One region of the Prauserella sp. PE36 genome, then DNA from elsewhere that is predicted to be linked to it. Evidence: riboswitches for the same ligand, from Rfam matches in the RefSeq annotation. Region 1 holds a riboswitch; each other region holds the start of a gene.
What was found. A riboswitch is a leader RNA that binds a small molecule or an ion and turns the genes downstream of it on or off. The one in region 1 is predicted to bind cobalamin.
Positions count from the first base shown of each region.

Region 2: linked by a shared signal. The riboswitch ahead of DI005_RS28815 (ribonucleoside-diphosphate reductase subunit alpha) and the one ahead of DI005_RS07800 (CbtB-domain containing protein) in region 1 are both predicted to bind cobalamin.
Region 3: linked by a shared signal. The riboswitch ahead of metE (5-methyltetrahydropteroyltriglutamate--homocysteine S-methyltransferase) and the one ahead of DI005_RS07800 (CbtB-domain containing protein) in region 1 are both predicted to bind cobalamin.

Region 1 is NZ_QEQT01000042.1:3,106-8,710, forward strand. Features, by position in the region: gene DI005_RS07785 (hypothetical protein) at 1-118, opposite strand, end outside; gene DI005_RS07790 (LamG-like jellyroll fold domain-containing protein) at 327-2,186, shown strand; gene DI005_RS07795 (Dyp-type peroxidase) at 2,320-3,723, shown strand; cobalamin riboswitch at 3,764-3,883, shown strand; gene DI005_RS07800 (CbtB-domain containing protein) at 3,920-4,135, shown strand; gene DI005_RS07805 (CbtA family protein) at 4,148-4,939, shown strand; gene DI005_RS07810 (cobalamin biosynthesis protein) at 5,074-5,605, opposite strand, start outside.
Region 2 is NZ_QEQT01000092.1:34,117-39,721, forward strand. Features, by position in the region: gene DI005_RS28810 (ribonucleotide-diphosphate reductase subunit beta) at 1-384, opposite strand, end outside; gene DI005_RS28815 (ribonucleoside-diphosphate reductase subunit alpha) at 408-3,230, opposite strand; cobalamin riboswitch at 3,367-3,609, opposite strand; gene DI005_RS28820 (pyridoxamine 5'-phosphate oxidase family protein) at 3,667-4,092, opposite strand; gene DI005_RS28825 (class I SAM-dependent methyltransferase) at 4,307-5,119, opposite strand; gene DI005_RS28830 (FAD-dependent monooxygenase) at 5,126-5,605, opposite strand, start outside.
Region 3 is NZ_QEQT01000097.1:31,867-37,471, reverse strand. Features, by position in the region: gene DI005_RS30645 (alkaline phosphatase) at 1-1,124, opposite strand, end outside; gene DI005_RS30640 (GGDEF domain-containing protein) at 1,272-3,002, shown strand; cobalamin riboswitch at 3,247-3,466, shown strand; gene metE (5-methyltetrahydropteroyltriglutamate--homocysteine S-methyltransferase) at 3,506-5,605, shown strand, end outside.

The DNA.
Region 1 (5,605 bases):
GCTGGCCGAAGTCGTCGGTGATGACGACGCGCTTGTCCTCCGGCGCGTCGTGGTCGACGAACAGCTCGGGGCAGCCGCAGTTGCAGTTGCCGCAGAACGTGGCGATGTGCTGGGCCATGTAAGCCTCCTCGAAGTGCGTGCCGGGAAGTCGGCGGACACCGGGCCGGTGAGGCCATGCGGGACGGACCGGCCCGGTGTGGTCCGACGCCAGAGCAAGTCGTGCGGCGGCGCGCTCGGGTTCCGGCTCGCCCGATGATCACCCGTTCGTGGCCGTTCGTTCCGCGGCGCGTCACCAGAGGGCCAGCGCACGTGGTGAAGCTGGCGACGTGAACCCCACCGCTGGAACGCCCGACGTCTCCCGCCGCCTGCTGTTGCAGGCCGCAGTCGGCACCCCCGTCGCCCTCGCCGCCACCGCGTCGCTGGGCGCCGCGCCCGCCGAGGCCGCGGGCGGCACTCCCGCCGACGCGACCGTGCCCCGCTTCTCGATCGCCGTCCTTCCCGACACCCAGTACCTGATCGACGAGGGCGGTTCGGACCCAGAGCCCGTGCGGGAGGCGCTGAGCCACGTGGTGCGCAACCGCAAGGACGCGGGCATCGTCTTCCTCGCCCACCTCGGTGACGTCACCGAACACGGCACCGAAGCCGAGATGCGCACCGCCGACCGCGTCTTCGACGCGATCCACGGCAAGCTGCCCTACAGCGTGCTCGGCGGCAACCACGACGTGAGCGGCACCGACGACGAGCGCGGCGACACACCGTACCTGCGCACGTTCGGCCCGCGCCGGTTCGCCCGGATGAGCACCTACGGCGGCTCGTCGCCGAGCGGCTACAACAGCTACCACGTGCTCTCCGGCGGGGGCCGCCGCTGGCTGCTGCTCGCCCTCGACTGGCGCGTCTCCGACGCGGGAATCCGCTGGGCGCAAGGGGTTCTCGACCAGCACCCCGAGCTGCCCGCGATACTGACCACCCACGACCTCGTGTGGGGCGAGGAGGACGGCGGGGCAGGGCTCTCGGCGCACGGGCAGCGGCTCTGGGACGGACTGATCAGGGGCAACGACCAGATCTTCCTCGCACTCGGCGGGCACTACTGGCCGACCGGGCGGACCACGCTCACCAACGAGCACGGCAACCCCGTGCACCTGCATCTCACCAACTACCAGGACCGCTACTACGGCGGCGCCGGAATGATCCGGCTGTACTCGTTCGACCTGGCGCGTGGCATGGTCGACGTGACGACGTACTCGCCGTGGCTGCTGGCCAAGGACGCGCGCAAGCGCACGCCGCTCGAGGCCGAGACCGTCGAGCTGACCGACGAGCGCGAACGGTTCAGCGTCGAGATCGACTTCGACCGCCGGTTCGCGTCGTTCGCGCCCGTGGTGCCGCCGCCGTCGCGACCTGCGCCGGACGTGCTCGTGAAGGGCACCGTGGCGTACTGGCGGTTCGACGCCTCCGGCCTGTCCGCGGCAGGCACCGACGGGGGACCGATCGCACCGGGGACGATCGCGCGCGACCTCACGGGCAACGGCAACGACCTGACCGCCGAGCGCCTGCACGCGAGCGCGGCGGACGTGCTCACGTGGTCGGCCGAGCACCACCACGACCAGCCCGCGCACGCGAGCCTGCGCTTCGACGGTGGCAAGAGCCCCGACCGCGGCGCGGTGCTGCGGGCGGCGCCGAACGCCCCGATCAACTCGATGACGTTCGAGTCCGGCTACACGATCGAGACCTTCCTCAAGCTGCCGCGGCCGTTCGAGGGCGACCACGCGTGGATGGGCGTCCTCAGCTGGGAGGGCAGGGCGGGCGACGCGGGCAAGACCAGCGGCTGGTCCGACGACGAGCCAACGTGCAGCCTCAACCTCTCCGGCGAGCGGTTCCTGCAGTTCGTGGTGTACCCGACGGACGTGGACGCGGACCCGACGTCGTGGAGCCACGCGGTGCCGGTCGGAAGGTGGATGCACGTCGCGGTGGTGAACGACGGCAGGCAGACGGTGCTCTACGTCGACGGCTCCCGCATCGCGCGCAACGCGGCGGAGCGGTCGAAGGGCATCACTACGCTGGGCAAGCCGTTCGCGATCGGCGGCACGCAGTTCGCCGAGCGCTACGGGCAGGGTTTCTACGGCTGGATCGGCGACACCCGGATCGTGGAGCGGGCGCTACGCCCGAGTCAGTTCCTCACGGCCCGGTAGTACGACATCCGGGTGAAAATGTGAACTGGGGCACACGCCCACGGGCACCGGCGCGACCTCTCGGCAGAGGCGTGGCGTTTCCGCTCTGGGGGGAGTCCAGGCACGCCGCGCCACTGGGGAGGGGAGTTCCACCGTGCCCGTGGACCTGACCAAGCCGCTGTCGTGGAAGTCCGCGCAGGGCGACGAGGCCACCATGTTGGCCGAGCTGCAGCCGAACATCGTCAAGCCGCACGTCCGCGATCACCTGTCCGTCCTCTTTGTCCGGTTCGACGACGCCGGCGAGGCGCGCGGCTTCCTGAGCGCCCTCGCCGGGCTGATGAAGTCGGCGAAGGCGCACCTGGAGGAGGTCGAGACCTTCAAGGTCGCGCACACCGGCGGCACGCCCTACGTCGGTGTGGGGCTGTCGCGGACCGGCTACGAGGCGCTGGGCATCACCGCCGCGCCGGCGGACCCGTCGTTCCGCCTCGGCATGCGCGACCCGCTGACCCGCGAGAAGCTCGCCGATCCGCCCCGGTCGAGCTGGGACGTCGCCTACCGGGACCGGATCGACGCGGTGGTGCTCGTGGGGGCGGACACCGACGCGGCGCTGACGGCCGAACGCAACGAGGTGCTGCGCCTCGTGCCCGACTCGGTCTACGTGCTTGGCGAGGAGACCGGACTGTCCAGAGTGAACGAACGCGGCGAGGGCATCGAGCACTTCGGCTACGTCGACGGCCGCAGCCAGCCGCTGTTCCTCACCGAGGACATCGACGCCGAGAAGCACACGACGGACGGCGTCAACGAGTGGGACCCCTCGGCGCCGCTCGGGCAGGTGCTCGTCGCCGACCCGGCGGCGCCGGACCCGTCGGTCCACTTCGGAAGCTACTTCGTGTTCCGCAAGCTGGAGCAGAACGTGCGCAGGTTCAAGCAGGCCGAGTCCGACCTCGCCGACGCGCTCGGCCTGACCGGTGACGACCGCGAGCGCGCCGGGGCGATGCTCGTCGGCCGCTTCGAGGACGGCACGCCGCTGACGTCCAACAGCGGGCCCGGTTCGCACAGCCCGGTCGGCAACGACTTCAGCTACGACAGCGACGACCTGGGCCAGAAGTGCCCGTTCCACGCGCATATCCGCAAAACGAACCCGCGTGGCTCTGGCGGGTTCGAGGATCCCGCCGACGAGCGCAGGCACCTCATGGCTCGGCGGGGCCAGACCTATGGCGAAAGGGCCGACGATCCGAACGGCGGCGAGCCGATCCGGGCGAGGCCCACGGGCGGTGTCGGACTGCTGTTCATGGCGTTCAACTCCGACCTCGGCGACCAGTTCGAGTTCACGCAGCAGATCTGGGCGAACAACACAGAGTTCCCGCGCGTGCCGGAAGGCACCAAACCACCCGGGCTCGATCTGGTGATCGGACAGGGACCCCGCCCGGAGACCACCTACGCACCGGCCTGGGGACGGAACGGAGCGACGCCCGCGGACCCCGCGGCACAGGCGGTGACGATGAAGGGCGGCGAGTACTTCTTCATGCCGTCCTTGGCATTCCTGCGAAACCTGTGAGGCTGAGCGGCCTTTCACATCACGTTGACACGGGAGCGCCCCCGAACTTAGCCTCGGTGGGCTGCGCGATGGCGGATGGAAGCCGGTGAGATTCCGGCACGGTCGCGCCACTGTGACCGGGTTCGCCCCGGGAGTCAGACCCACCGCCGTCGCAACCGTTCCACGAAGGGCCGCATGTAGCCCGAGGAGGTTTCCGATGTCGCAGGCGAGTGTCGCCACCCCGCGCCCCGTTCACATCCGGATCCCGTTGCGGGAGATCGTTCCGTGGGCGATCTTCGCCGGCGTGCTCGCGCTGCTCGTGCTGTTCTTCGTGAGCACGGAGGCCGGTGCCGTGGAGTTGTTCGGCACCAACGGTTTGATCCACGAGTTCGTGCACGACGGCAGGCACCTGCTGGCCTTCCCCTGCCACTGACGGCAGGCGGCCATGATGAGGACCCTGCTGGTCCGCGGGTTGCTCGCGGGCCTGGTCGCCGGTGTGCTCGCGACAGGTTTCGCCTACTTCTTCGGTGAGCCATCGGTGGATGCCTCGATCTCCATCGAGGAGGCCGGAACGTCGGCGCACGGCCATGAGCACAGTGGACCCGCCGACACCGGGCACGGCCACGGCCACGAGGAGGCACTCGTCAGCCGGGGCACGCAGAGCACGATCGGTCTGCTCACGGGTGTCGGCGCGTACGCGCTCGCGGTGGGCGGGCTGTTCGCGATCGCGTTCGCCGTGCTCCACGGCCGCGTGGGCGCTCTCCGGCCACGCCTGACGTCGGCGCTGCTGGCCGCGGGCGCGTTCGTGGTCGTGGTGCTGGTTCCGTTCCTGAAGTACCCGGCGAATCCACCCGCGGTCGGCCAGAGCGGGACGATCGGCGACCGCACGAGCCTGTATTTCGCGTTCGTCGCACTGTCACTGACGGTCGCGCTCATCGCCGTGGGTGCGGGCCACGCGCTCGCGGGGCCGCTCGGCGCGTGGCGAGGAGGACTGCTGGCGATGGGCGCCTACGTGGTGGTGATGGCCGTCGCCGCCGCGCTCATGCCGGTGATCGACGAGGTGCCGGACGGCTTCCCCGGCTCGACGCTGTGGACGTTCCGCACCGCTTCGCTGGCGACCCAGCTCGTGCTGTGGACCGCGCTGGGGCTGGTGTTCGGCGCACTGGCGGAGCGGGTGCTGCGGCCTGGCGCCGCCCCGGCGCCCGCCGAGGCGCCCGCGGAAGCAGGCCGGCGATAAGCCCGCGCCGACAGCGACGGCACCCGGTTCGGAGGCCCGCAGTGAAGGCCACCATGCCTGCGTCCAACGCAGTGAAGGTGGCCTTCACTGCAACGCGCAGGCTGCCCCACGCCGGCCCGCCCTACCCCCAAGGCTCAGCGCCAAGCCGACAGCGCCGCGGCTGCCCCGAGTGCGGCGAGGCCGACCAGCCGCGACAGCCGCACGGACCGCCGCAGGTCAGCGGTCCCCGGCGCGCGTCCGTCGCCGAGCGTGCCCCGGTTCTCACTCCTGCCGCCGTAGCTGTTGGTGCCACCGAGCCGCACGCCGAGCGCCCCCGCGAACGCGGCCTCGACCGGCCCCGCGTTGGGACTCGGGTGCCGCGCCGCGTCGCGGCGCCACGCCCGCAACGCCCGGGCGGGACGCCCGCCGACGAGCGGCGCGGCCGCCGCCGCGGCCACCGCGCTCAGCCGCGCCGGCACGAGGTTGGCAACGTCGTCGGCCCGTGCCGCCGCCCAGCCGAAGCGGACGTGCCGTGGCGAGCGGTGCCCCACCATCGCGTCGAGCGTGTTGAGCGCCCGGTAGCCGAGCAGGCCGGGCAACCCGGCGAGGCCGCCCCACACCAGCGGCGCGACCACGGCGTCGGACGTGTTCTCCGCTATCGACTCGGTCGCCGCCCGCGCCAGCCCG
Region 2 (5,605 bases), on a different contig from region 1:
CTGGAACGTGTGGGTGTGCACGGCCTCCTCGAACGCCTGTCGCAGCAGGTACTGGCGGCACTCGGGGTTGGTGATGTGCTTGTACACGGCGAGCACGATGTTGTTGGCCACCAGCGACTCCGCGGTGGCGAAGAAGCCGAGGTTGCGCTTGAGCATCAGCCGCTCGTCGTCGGTGAGCCCGTCGGCCGACTTCCACAGGGCGATGTCGGCCTGCATCGGCACCTCGGTGGGCATCCAGTGGTTGTTGCAGCCCGCGAGGTACTTCTCCCACGCCCAGCCGTACTTGAGCGGCAGCAGCTGGTTGACGTCGGCGCGGGCGTTGATCATCGCCTTGTCGTCGACGCTGACCCGGTCGGCGCCGCGGTCGACGGTGAAGGATTGCATTGTCGTCACAGGTCGGTAGTCCTTTACTGGCAGGCTTCGCAGTCGGGGTCGTCGATCCGGCACGCCGCCGGCTCGGGCGACACGGTGGGCACCGTGGGCACGGCGGGGGCGACGGCGTTGAGCTTGCCGTCGGTGCCGCGCAGCGTGGATTTCTCCACGTGGGTCGCCGACTGCGCCCGCAGGTAGTAGGTGGTCTTCAGGCCCTTGTGCCACGCGTAGCGGTACAGCTCGTCGAGCTTGCGCCCGCTCGGCGCGGCGAGGTAAAGGTTCAGCGACTGCGCCTGGTCGATCCACTTCTGCCTGCGCGACGCGGCGTCCACGAGCCAGCGACTGTCCACTTCGAACGCCGTGGCGTACAGCGACTTCAGCTCGTCCGGCACCCGGTCGATCTCGCCGAGGCTGCCGTCGAAGTACTTCAGGTCCGACACCATCACCTCGTCCCACAGGCCGCGCTCCTTGAGGTCGCGCACCAGGTAGGGGTTCACCACCGTGAAGTCGCCGGACATGTTGGACTTGACGAACAGGTTCCGGAACTGCGGCTCGATGGACTGGCCGACGCCGCAGATGTTGGAGATCGTGGCCGTCGGCGCGATCGCCAGCACGTTCGAGTTGCGCATCCCGCTGGCGCGGACCCGGTGCCGCAGGGTGTCCCAGTCCAGAGTGGACGAATAGTCGACGTCAAGCCCGTCGCCAACGCGGTGCTCTGCCAGCAACCGCAGGGAGTCGATCGGCAGGATTCCCTTGCTCCACAGCGAACCCTCGTAACTCTGGTACGGCCCACGCTCCTCCGCGAGCCGCGAGGAGGCCGCGATCGCGTAGTAGCTGAGGTGCTCCATGCTGCGGTCGGCGAACTCCACCGCCGCATCGGAGGCCAGCGCGATGCCCTGCTCGAACAGCGCCTCCTGGTGGCCCATCAGCCCGAGCCCCACCGGGCGGTGTCGCAGGTTCGCCCTGCGGGCCTCGGGAATCGTGTAGAAGTTGATGTCGATCACGTTGTCGAGCATCCGCACCGCGGTGGTGACGGTGCGCTCCAGACGCTCGGCGTCGAGCCCGTCGCGCGTGACGTGCCGGGCGAGGTTCACCGAGCCGAGGTTGCAGACGGCCACCTCGTCGCCGCTGGTGTTGAGCGTGATCTCGGTGCACAGGTTCGACGAGTGCACCACTCCGGCGTGCTGCTGCGGCGAGCGCAGGTTGCACGGATCCTTGAACGTGATCCACGGGTGGCCGGTCTCGAACAGCATCGTCAGCATGCGCCGCCACAGCTCCACCGCGCGCACCCGGCGGAACACCCGGATCTCGCCGCGGTCGGCGGCGGCCTCGTACTCGCGGTAGCGCTCGGCGAACGCGTTGCCGTAGGTGTCGTGCAGGTCGGGAACCTCGTCCGGGGAGAACAGGGTCCACGTCGTGTCGGCCTCGACGCGGCGAAGGAACTCGTCGGGCACCCAGTTGGCGGTGTTCATGTCGTGGGTGCGCCTGCGCTCGTCGCCGGTGTTCTTGCGCAGGTCGAGGAACTCTTCGATGTCGACGTGCCAGGTCTCGAGGTACGCGCACGCGGCGCCCTTGCGCTTGCCGCCCTGGTTCACGGCCACCGCGGTGTCGTTGGCGATCTTCAGAAACGGCACCACACCCTGCGACTGCCCGTTGGTGCCCTTGATGTGCGCGCCGAGCCCGCGCACCGGCGTCCAGTCGTTGCCGAGCCCGCCCGAGTACTTCGCCAGCAGCGCGTTGTTCTGGTAGCCCTGGAAGATCGCGTTCAGGTCGTCGTCCACCGTGGTGAGGAAGCACGACGACAGCTGAGGGCGCGTGGTGCCAGCGTTGAACAGCGTCGGGGTGGACGCCATGAAGTGGAACGTCGAGAGCAGCTCGTAGAACTCCACCGCCCGCGCCTCGCGGTCGTCCTCGCGCAGTGCGAGCCCCATCGCCACGCGCATGAAGAACGCCTGCGGCAGCTCGAACCGCGTGCCGCGCTCGTGCAGGAAGTACCGGTCGTACAACGTCTGCAGGCCCAGGAAGCCGAAGCCGAGGTCTCGCTCGGGACGGATCGCCGCCGCGATGCGGTCGAGGTCGAACGTCCGCAGCTCGGGAGTGAGCAGTTCCAGCTCCACCCCGCGCCGGACGTAGGCGCGGAAGTAGTCGCCGTAGCCGTCCGCCAGCTGCCGATGATCGGCCTGCCTCGGCTCCCCCGCCAGGTGCGTCAGGGCCTCCCCGCGCAGCTTGTCCAGCAGCAGCCGTGCGCTCACATAGGAGTAGTTCGGCTCGTGCTCCACCAGCGTGCGGGCGGCCATGATCAGGGCGAGTGCCAGCTCCTCGGCGCTGATGCCGTCGTAGAGGTTGCGGCGCGTCTCGGCGAGCACCGGCTGCGCCGCGGTGCCCTCCAGCCCGGCGACCGACTCCTCAACGACCTCGGTCACGCGCTGCCAGTCCAGCGGCGAGGCCGTGCCGTCCGCGGCCCGCACCGTCAACCCGCCTTCGTCCCGCCTCGGAACGCGCTGCTCGCGCGCCTTGGCACGTTCCTCCCGGTACAGCACGTACGCGCGGGCGACCCTGTGGTGGCCGCCGCGCATGAGGGCCAGTTCGACGATGTCCTGGATGTGCTCGATGTGCAGCGCCGTCTCAGCACCGGTGTGCCGCAACAGCGACGCCTCCACCTGCCCGGTGAGCTCGGCGACCACGTGGTGGATCCGCGAGGACGCCGCGGCGTCGTCGCCCTCCACCGCCAGGAACGCCTTCGTCAGCGCCACCGAGATCTTGCCCGCGTCGAACGGCGACACGCTCCCGTCCCTGCGGATCACCCGCACTCCGGGCGGCGCTTCGCCGGGTGCGTTCCTCTCGGGCGTTGCCGCCACATTATGGGTCACAGCTCTCTCCTCGCGAGCTCGACAGCCGATGCCGGGGGCGCGCGAGGCGCGACGAGAGCACAGTGATACGGCGACGGTGCCGACCCGTGCGAGCCCTCCCTCGGGGCCCCCGGACACGCGCACCGGCGGTGCGCGTACCGGTGGCAGGTCTTCGGACTCGCGGGCGGGCACGATCTCGCGACCGCGCCGGGCCTACTGGCCGTCGCTTCCCAGGCCCGTCGGCCCAGTGCGCTACCGCGCCGTCCGTCGACGGCACGGTGACGGCGTTCGTTCCCGCTCACCGCTGCGGGGCAGTCCCGGACTCGCACCGGGTTCCCTCTTGCCTCACCCCGCGCGAACGAGGTGAACCACCAGCGGGAGCAACACTACATCTTGTGGTTTGTGAGATCAGGGACCCTAGAAAATGTGGCGTGTTGGAAGTTGATCAGTGGAACCGCACGCGGGTGGGCCGCACCCGGATCACCGACGAGAACTCGGCGAACAGCTCCTGCTCAGTCAGCTGCGCCGCCCGGATCACGTCCTGGTACCTGTCCACGTAGGTGGCCGCCTCGTCCGCGCTGAGCGGCTCGCCGTCGAGCGTGGCGACGCCCTCGAGTGTCAGGACGCTGCCGTCCTCGCTGTCCCGGTCGAGGTCGAGGTGCATGGCGACCTTCGGATTGCCCGCCAGGTTGCCGATCTTCGGGGTGCCGGGCTGGCTCAGCACCAGGAACTCGGCGCCGTCCCACAGGAAGCCGACCGGTGACGCCTGGGGCTGCCCGTCCGAGCGCACGGTCGTGATCCAGATTTCGCGCTCCTCGCGCAGCCGCCGCTCCGCGCGCTCACTCGTCGGCTCGTCAAGGCCAGGAAGCATCGGTTCCTCCTTTTCGTCCGGTACGCACGACCCTAGAAGTTCCACCAATGTCGAGGTCAAGCGTGCGACGAGCGCGGCGAGTCCGATCGCGGTGAAGGCCACCTCCACTGCGTTGAACAGGCACGGCGGCGCGCAGCGCCTCCCCTTGGGCGTTGGAGGGAGACGCGCGGGCGCGGGCGAGGTGGCCTTCACCGCGGTGCTGGGCTGGTACCGCTCACCGCTTGGCCGCGACCGCGACGCCGTACTCCCAGTCGGCGGCCACCGTGCCGTCGGAGGCGACGTTGGCACGGTTGCCGAGGTCGACGAGGTCCGCGCGGAACGTGGCCCGGCCCTGCTCGTCGAGGCGTTGCGCCGCCGCGTACGTCGGGCCGTAGTGGGTGAGGAAGAAATCCGCGAAGAAGTCGGCGCTGGGGAACCGCTGCCGCGCGCTGGCAGTGGTGAAGGTCAGGTCGGTGACCCGCCCGCCCAGCAGCTCCGTCACCGTCTCCTCGGTGCCCCAGCGGGTGGGCGGCAGGGCACCGGGTGGCGGTGGCACGTGACGCGTCACCGTCTTGAGCAGCTCGCCGACGAAGCCGGTGGGTGTCCAGTTGGCGAGCCCGATCCGCCCGCCCGGCCTGCACACCCGCACGAGCTCGTCGGCCGCCTTCTGGTGGTCGGCGGTGAACATCACGCCGATCGCGGAGAGCACGTAGTCGAACGAGTCCTCCGCGAACGGGAGGTCCTCGGCGTCCGCCTCCCGGAAGTCGATCTCGAGATCCTCCGCCTGCGCGCGGCGCTGCGCGGCAGTGACCAGCGCCGGTACGTAGTCGATGCCGGTGACGTCGCAGAAGCGGCGGGCCGCGGTGATCGCGACGTGGCCGGTTCCGGTGGCGACGTCCAGCACCTTCGCACCGGGCCTCGGGTCGACGACCGCGCACAGCGTCTCGGCCAGTGGCACGGTCAGCCAGGCGATCTTGCCGTAGTCGCCGCTGCTCCAGATCTTCTGCTGTTTCGTCTTGATGTCCGCGAACGGGGTCGTGGTGGTCATTTCCGGTCATCCCTTCATCAAGCCGGCCACCGGTGTGGCCGGACGTTCGTCGACTGGCATCGGGTAGGGCGCGAGGACCGGCAGGTATGGCTCGGGGTCTCCGGTCCACGCGAGGCCCCTGATCCGCGCGGCGGAGCGTCTGCCGCTGATTGCACGGAACAACTCGTGCCGCGGCGCGGTCACGCCCGCGGCCGGTTCGCCGTCGCCGAGCACCCAGTGCTCGACGCCGTCGGAGAGCCGCAACGCCGGCAGTCCGAGGCGCGTGATCCGGGCGCGCAGCCAGCCGCGGTACACGGCGAAGCCGAGCCTCGACACCGCCGCGCCCTCGTCCACGGGCTCGCCGAGCGCCTCGCACAGGTCGTCGAGGTGCACCGCGAGGTCGGCGACCGGCGCGGTGAGCAACCACGCGGGTCCACTGGCGACGGGCCCGCTCCCCCGTCGCAGACCGGTGAGGAACCGGCGGGTCGCCTCGTCGAAGTCACCGAG
Region 3 (5,605 bases), on a different contig from region 1:
GAGAGGGCGTCCAGCTCCCGTGGGGCCAGCGTGGACGGGAACCGCACCGGCGCGATCATCACGGGGTTGCCGACGAGCTTCCACTGCGCGCTCGCGGTGACCAGGCCGGAGGTGAGCCAGCCGAGCTGCTCCGCGCCCGCGATGGTGCGCTCCGGGTCGCCGATGGCGGGGTCGAACGGGTGCGCCGCCTGCCTGCTCCGGTAGGTCCGCAGGTCGAGCATCGACAGCTCCGCGAGCGTGCCGAAGGTGAGTCTGCGGTAGAGCCGCCCGCCCGGCTCGTAACGCACCGGCATCCACTCGGCGTAGGCCTGTTGCGACGCGGCGCGACGGTCCGTCCAGGTGCCCTCGGCGCCCTCGGTGTGGTTCTCGGCGCCGCCCGACCACGCGTCGTTGGCCGACTCGTGGTCGTCCCACGTGACGGCGAAGGGCACGCGGGCGTGCAGCGCCCGCAGGTCCGGGTCCGACTTGTACTGCGCGTGCCTGCGCCGGTAGTGCTCCAGCGTCGTCATCTCGACAGGCGGGTCGTGCGGGCGGACCGCGCCGTCCTCGGCGCCGTACTCGTAGAGGTAGTCACCGAGGTGCACCACGAGGTCGAGGTCGTCGCGCTCGGCGAGGTGGCGGTATGCGGCGAAGTGACCGGACTGCAGGTTGGAGCACGAGACGACGCCGAAGCGGAGCCGTTCGACGGCGGCGCCGACGGCGGGCGCGGTCCGTGTGCGCCCGACCGGCGAGGCCGTGCCCGCGACGGCGAAGCGGTACCAGTACCACGTGGCCGGCTCCAGCCCGGCGACGTCGACCTTGACGGTGTGGTCGCGGGCGGGCCCGGTAGTGACGCTCCCCCGCGCGGCCACACTCGTGAAGGCCTCGTCGCGCGCGATCTCCCAGCTGACCATGACCTCGGGTCCGAGCCCCGACCCTGGCACGGCCTCCGGGGCCGGCGTCACCCTGGTCCACAGGAGCACACCGTCGGGTAGCGGATCACCGGAGGCGACCCCATGGGCGAACGGGCCGGCCTCCTGCGCCGCCGCCGTCGGACCGAGCATTCCGGCGCCGGCGACCGCGGCCAGCGCACCCCCAGCGCGGAACATCTCGCGCCTGCTGAGCGAGTTCACGGGGGCACACATTTCACGAATCGTCACGAGTTGTCACTACTGCTCAGTAGCTGTTCAGCAGAACTTCAGCTGGATGGCCTAAACAAGAAGCGCGGAGCGGCGCGAGCCAGCTTGATCGGCCGTTATTCCTGTGTAACGATCGGGCTGTTTTTCACTGAAATGGGCCAAAAGCGGGTGAAGTTTTCGGGCGTGGGAGTCGGTGTGAACCAAGTTCGCTTCGCGTTCCAGCCGCTGTACAGCCTGCACACTGGTGGGGTCGTGGCGGTCGAGGCACTGGCCCGTCCCGCCTCCGGAGGCGTCGGCGACCTGCTCGGCTCCGCCCTGCGCCGGGGAAGGCTCGTCGAGGTGGACGTGGGCCTCGCAGCCCGCGCCGTGCTGGACGAGGCACCGCACGCGACCCTGCTTCCCCTGCATCTCAACGTGACGGCGCTCACTGCGGCCGCCCCCAAACCCGCGCTGCAGCCGCTCTTCGACGCGCTCGGCGAGACCAGCCGCAGACCCCGCGAGATCGTCCTGGAGATCGGCCCGCCCTTCCACGGCATCGCGCCCGCCGCCCTGCTCTCCGGGATGGCCCGGCTCGGCGAGCTCGGCTTCCGGCTGGCCTTCGACGGCCTCGGCGCGGGTGATCTTCCCCTCAATCTGCTCGCCGAATCGCGGGTGGACCTGGTCAAGCTGGACCGTACGACCCTGCGCCGCCTTCCCGACGACCCGGCGACGGTCGCCCTCGTCGAGTCGCTCGTCCACTTCGCCGCCCGCACCGACCTCCGGCTCGTCGCGACGGGCATCGAGACCGAGGACCAGCTCAACACCGTCCGCAGGCTCGGTATCCGGGTGGTGCAGGGCAACCTCTTCGCACCCGCCCGCGGAGGCATGGCGCCGATGGGCGCGGCGACGCTGGCCACGCCCGACGGCCAGGAGGGACCACCCTCGTTCACGCCGACGAGCGCGCCGACCGTGAAGGACTTCCTGCGGCCAGCCACGACCCTGCCCGCCGAGGCGACGTGCGAGGAGGTCCGCAACGTCCTCGTTGACAACGACGCGCCGACCGGCATCATCGGTCTCGACGAACAGGGCCGTCCACAGTGGTCGATCGACCGCACACGGTTCCTGCTCGCGGTCACGGGACCGTTCGGTCACGCCCTGCACGCCAACCGCCCCGCCGAGCGCCTCGCCGACGCACCGCACGTGATCCGCCACGGCGCCGCCGCGCTGGAACTGCTCGACCTGGTCACCGACGCCGACTGGGACCGCACCGCCGACGACGTGGTGGTGATCGACGACGCGGGCCGCTGCCAGGGCGTGGTGCTGGTGCACGAGGTGGTGCGCGGGCTCGCCGACGCGAAGATCGAGGAGGCGGCCGCGCTCAACCCGCTCACCCGGCTGCCGGGCAGCGACTCGGTGGCTCGGGCCGTGGACCGGCGCATCGCCGCGGGACAGCCGCTCGTGGTGGGCTGGCTCGACGTCGACTCCTTCAAGAAGGTCAACGACACCGTGGGGTTCGCGGCGGGCGACGACCTGATCCGCGCCCTCGGCCGCAAGCTCACCGACCTGGCGACGAACCTCGGCGGCGTCACGGTGAGCCACGTGGGCGGCGACGACTTCCTCATCGCCTGCGACATCGACAAGATCACGACCGTGGCCGACGGGCTGCTGGACAGCCGGTGGTACGCGGAGGGGCTGCCCGTGACGGTGTCACTCGCGACGCTGGTCTGCGCGGGCTCGTCCGTCGGCTCGTACCGGGAGATCTCGCGGCTGCTCGCCCCGTTGAAGAAGCACGCCAAGGACGTGACCGGCTCGAGCTGGGTCAACAGCTGGCCCGGCACCGACCGCATCGAGGTGCTGCGGGGCATCAACTCGCAGCGGATGCCGAGGCAGCGCCCGGCAAGCTGAGCCCCCGCCCACTGCCCGTCCGCAGCGATGTGGAACCCCATCGCGAAAAGGTGAGTGCCCCGGTGCTGCTGGGGGTTCAGCACCGGGGCACTCCTCACATGCCAGGGCGCCCTGGGGAGGGGGCTGTGGGCGCCCGGCAGGCCAGCAAACGTGAAAGTCTTTACGTTCGCTTCATGTTTGAGCATACGCCATGCGTGCTCGTTTGCATAGGTTTCCATCGCTGTGCATCGCCTGTGCGGACCGCTAGAGTGGGCGTGCTGGTGGTTCGCCGGACCGTACGGCCCGGCGAGGCAAGAGGGAACCTGGTGCGAGTCCAGGACTGCCCCCGCAGCGGTGAGCGGGAACGACCGCCGTCATGACGCACTGGGCACACGGTGCCTGGGAAGCGACGGCCAGTAGGCGCGCCGGAGGTGTCCGGCGGGTGCCCGCGAGTCCGAATACCTGCCACCGCCGCGCGCACCGCCGGTGCGCGCGTGCCCGCAACCGCTCGCGAGGAGAGAGCCGTGGCAGAAACGCACGACAGTCATGCCCTGAATCCGGACATCGGCGCCACCGTGCTGGGATACCCGAGGATCGGTCCGCGCAGGGAGCTCAAGAAGGCGCTCGAGTCCTACTGGGCCGGCAGCACCGGCGTGGCCGAGCTGGAGGCCACCGCGGCCGCGCTGCGCCGCTCGACGTGGGAGAGCTTGCGCGCAAGCGGACTGGATTCCGTTCCGGGCAACACGTTCTCGTTCTACGACCACCTGCTGGACACCGCGCAACTCTTCGACGCGGTACCCGAGCGCTACCGCGGCTTGTCCACAGTGGATTCCTACTTCGCGATGGCGAGGGGACGGCCAGGGCTCAGCCCGCTGGAACTGACCAAGTGGTTCGACACGAACTACCACTACCTGGTGCCCGAGCTGTCGCCGGGCACCAGGTTCCGGCTGGCGACGGACAAACCGCTCGCCGAGTACCGGGAGGCGGCCGGACTCGGGATCAGCACCCGACCGGTGCTGCCAGGACCGCTGACGTTCCTGCTGCTCGCAAAGCCGTCGCCCGGCTCCCCCGCCGGTTTCCGCACCCTGGACCTGCTCGACGGCTTGCTCGACGCCTACGCGGAGCTGCTGGGCCTGCTGGCCGCAGAGGGCGTCGCGTGGGTACAGCTCGACGAGCCCGCGTTCGTCGCCGACCGCACGCCGGAGGAACTGCGGGCGCTCGCATCCGCCTACACGCGCCTGTCCGCACTGCGCGCCCGGCCCAGCATCCTGGTGGCCGGCTACTTCGGCAGGCTCGGCGACGCGCTCGGGGTGCTGGCGGGCACCGGCGTCGAGGGCCTCGCCGTCGACCTGGTGAGCGACGAGCGGGCGCTGACGGAGCTGACGGCCGAGCGGCGCCTGCGCGACAAGACCGTGGTCGCCGGGCTCGTCGACGGGCGCAACGTGTGGCGCACGGACCTGCGCGCCGCGGTGCGCACGGCGGCGGCCCTGCTGGGCTCGGTACGCGATCTCGGTGTCTCCACCTCCTGCTCGTTGCTGCACGTGCCCTACGACCTGGACGCGGAGCGCGGCCTCGATCCCGTTGTGCGGCAACGGCTCGCGTTCGCCGAGCAGAAGGTGGCCGAGGTCGTGACCATCGCTCGTGCGCTGCGCGAGGGCGCCGATGCCGTGGCGGGCGAGCTGGCCCACGCGGACGAGGTGACCCGTCTCGCGGGCAGGCGGGACGACCAGGTTCGCGCGCGGATCAGCGCGCTGCGCCCGGAACACCGGCGCAGGCCCGGCTTCGGGCGACGTGCCGCCGCGCAACGCGAACGCCTGCGCCTGCCCGATCTGGCCACTACGACGATCGGCTCGTTCCCGCAGACGTCCGAGGTGCGCGCCGCACGGGCGGGGCTGCGCGCGGGCCGCATCGACGAAGCCCGGTACACGGCCGCCATGCGGGCCGAGATCGAGCGGGTGGTGCGCCTCCAGGAGGACATCGGACTGGACGTGCTGGTGCACGGCGAGCCCGAGCGCAACGACATGGTGCAGTACTTCGCCGAGCGGCTCGACGGCTTCGCGGCCACCGAGCACGGCTGGGTGCAGTCGTACGGATCCCGTTGCGTACGCCCGCCGATCCTGCACGGCGACGTGTCCCGGCCCCGCCCCATCACGGTCGAGTGGAGCACCTACGCGCAGTCGCTCACCGACCGGCCGGTGAAGGGCATGCTGACCGGACCCGTGACGATGCTGGCGTGGTCGTTCGTCCGCACCGACCAGCCGCTCGCCGAGACCGCGGACCAGGTGGCGCTCGCGCTGCGCGACGAGGTCGCGGACCTGGAGCGCGCCGGGCTGCGCATCGTCCAGGTCGACGAGCCCGCACTGCGCGAGCTGCTGCCACCACGGCAGGACCGGCAGCAGGAGTACGTGGACTGGGGCATCGCCGCGTTCCGCCTCGCGACCGCGGGCGTTTCCGACGCCACGCAGGTTCACACGCACCTGTGCTACTCCGAGTTCGGCGACGTCATCATGGCGATCGACGCGCTCGACGCCGACGTGACCTCACTGGAGGCGGCACGGTCCAATATGGAGGTCCTGCGTGACCTCGCCGCGATCGGGTTCGGCCGTGCCGTGGGACCAGGTGTG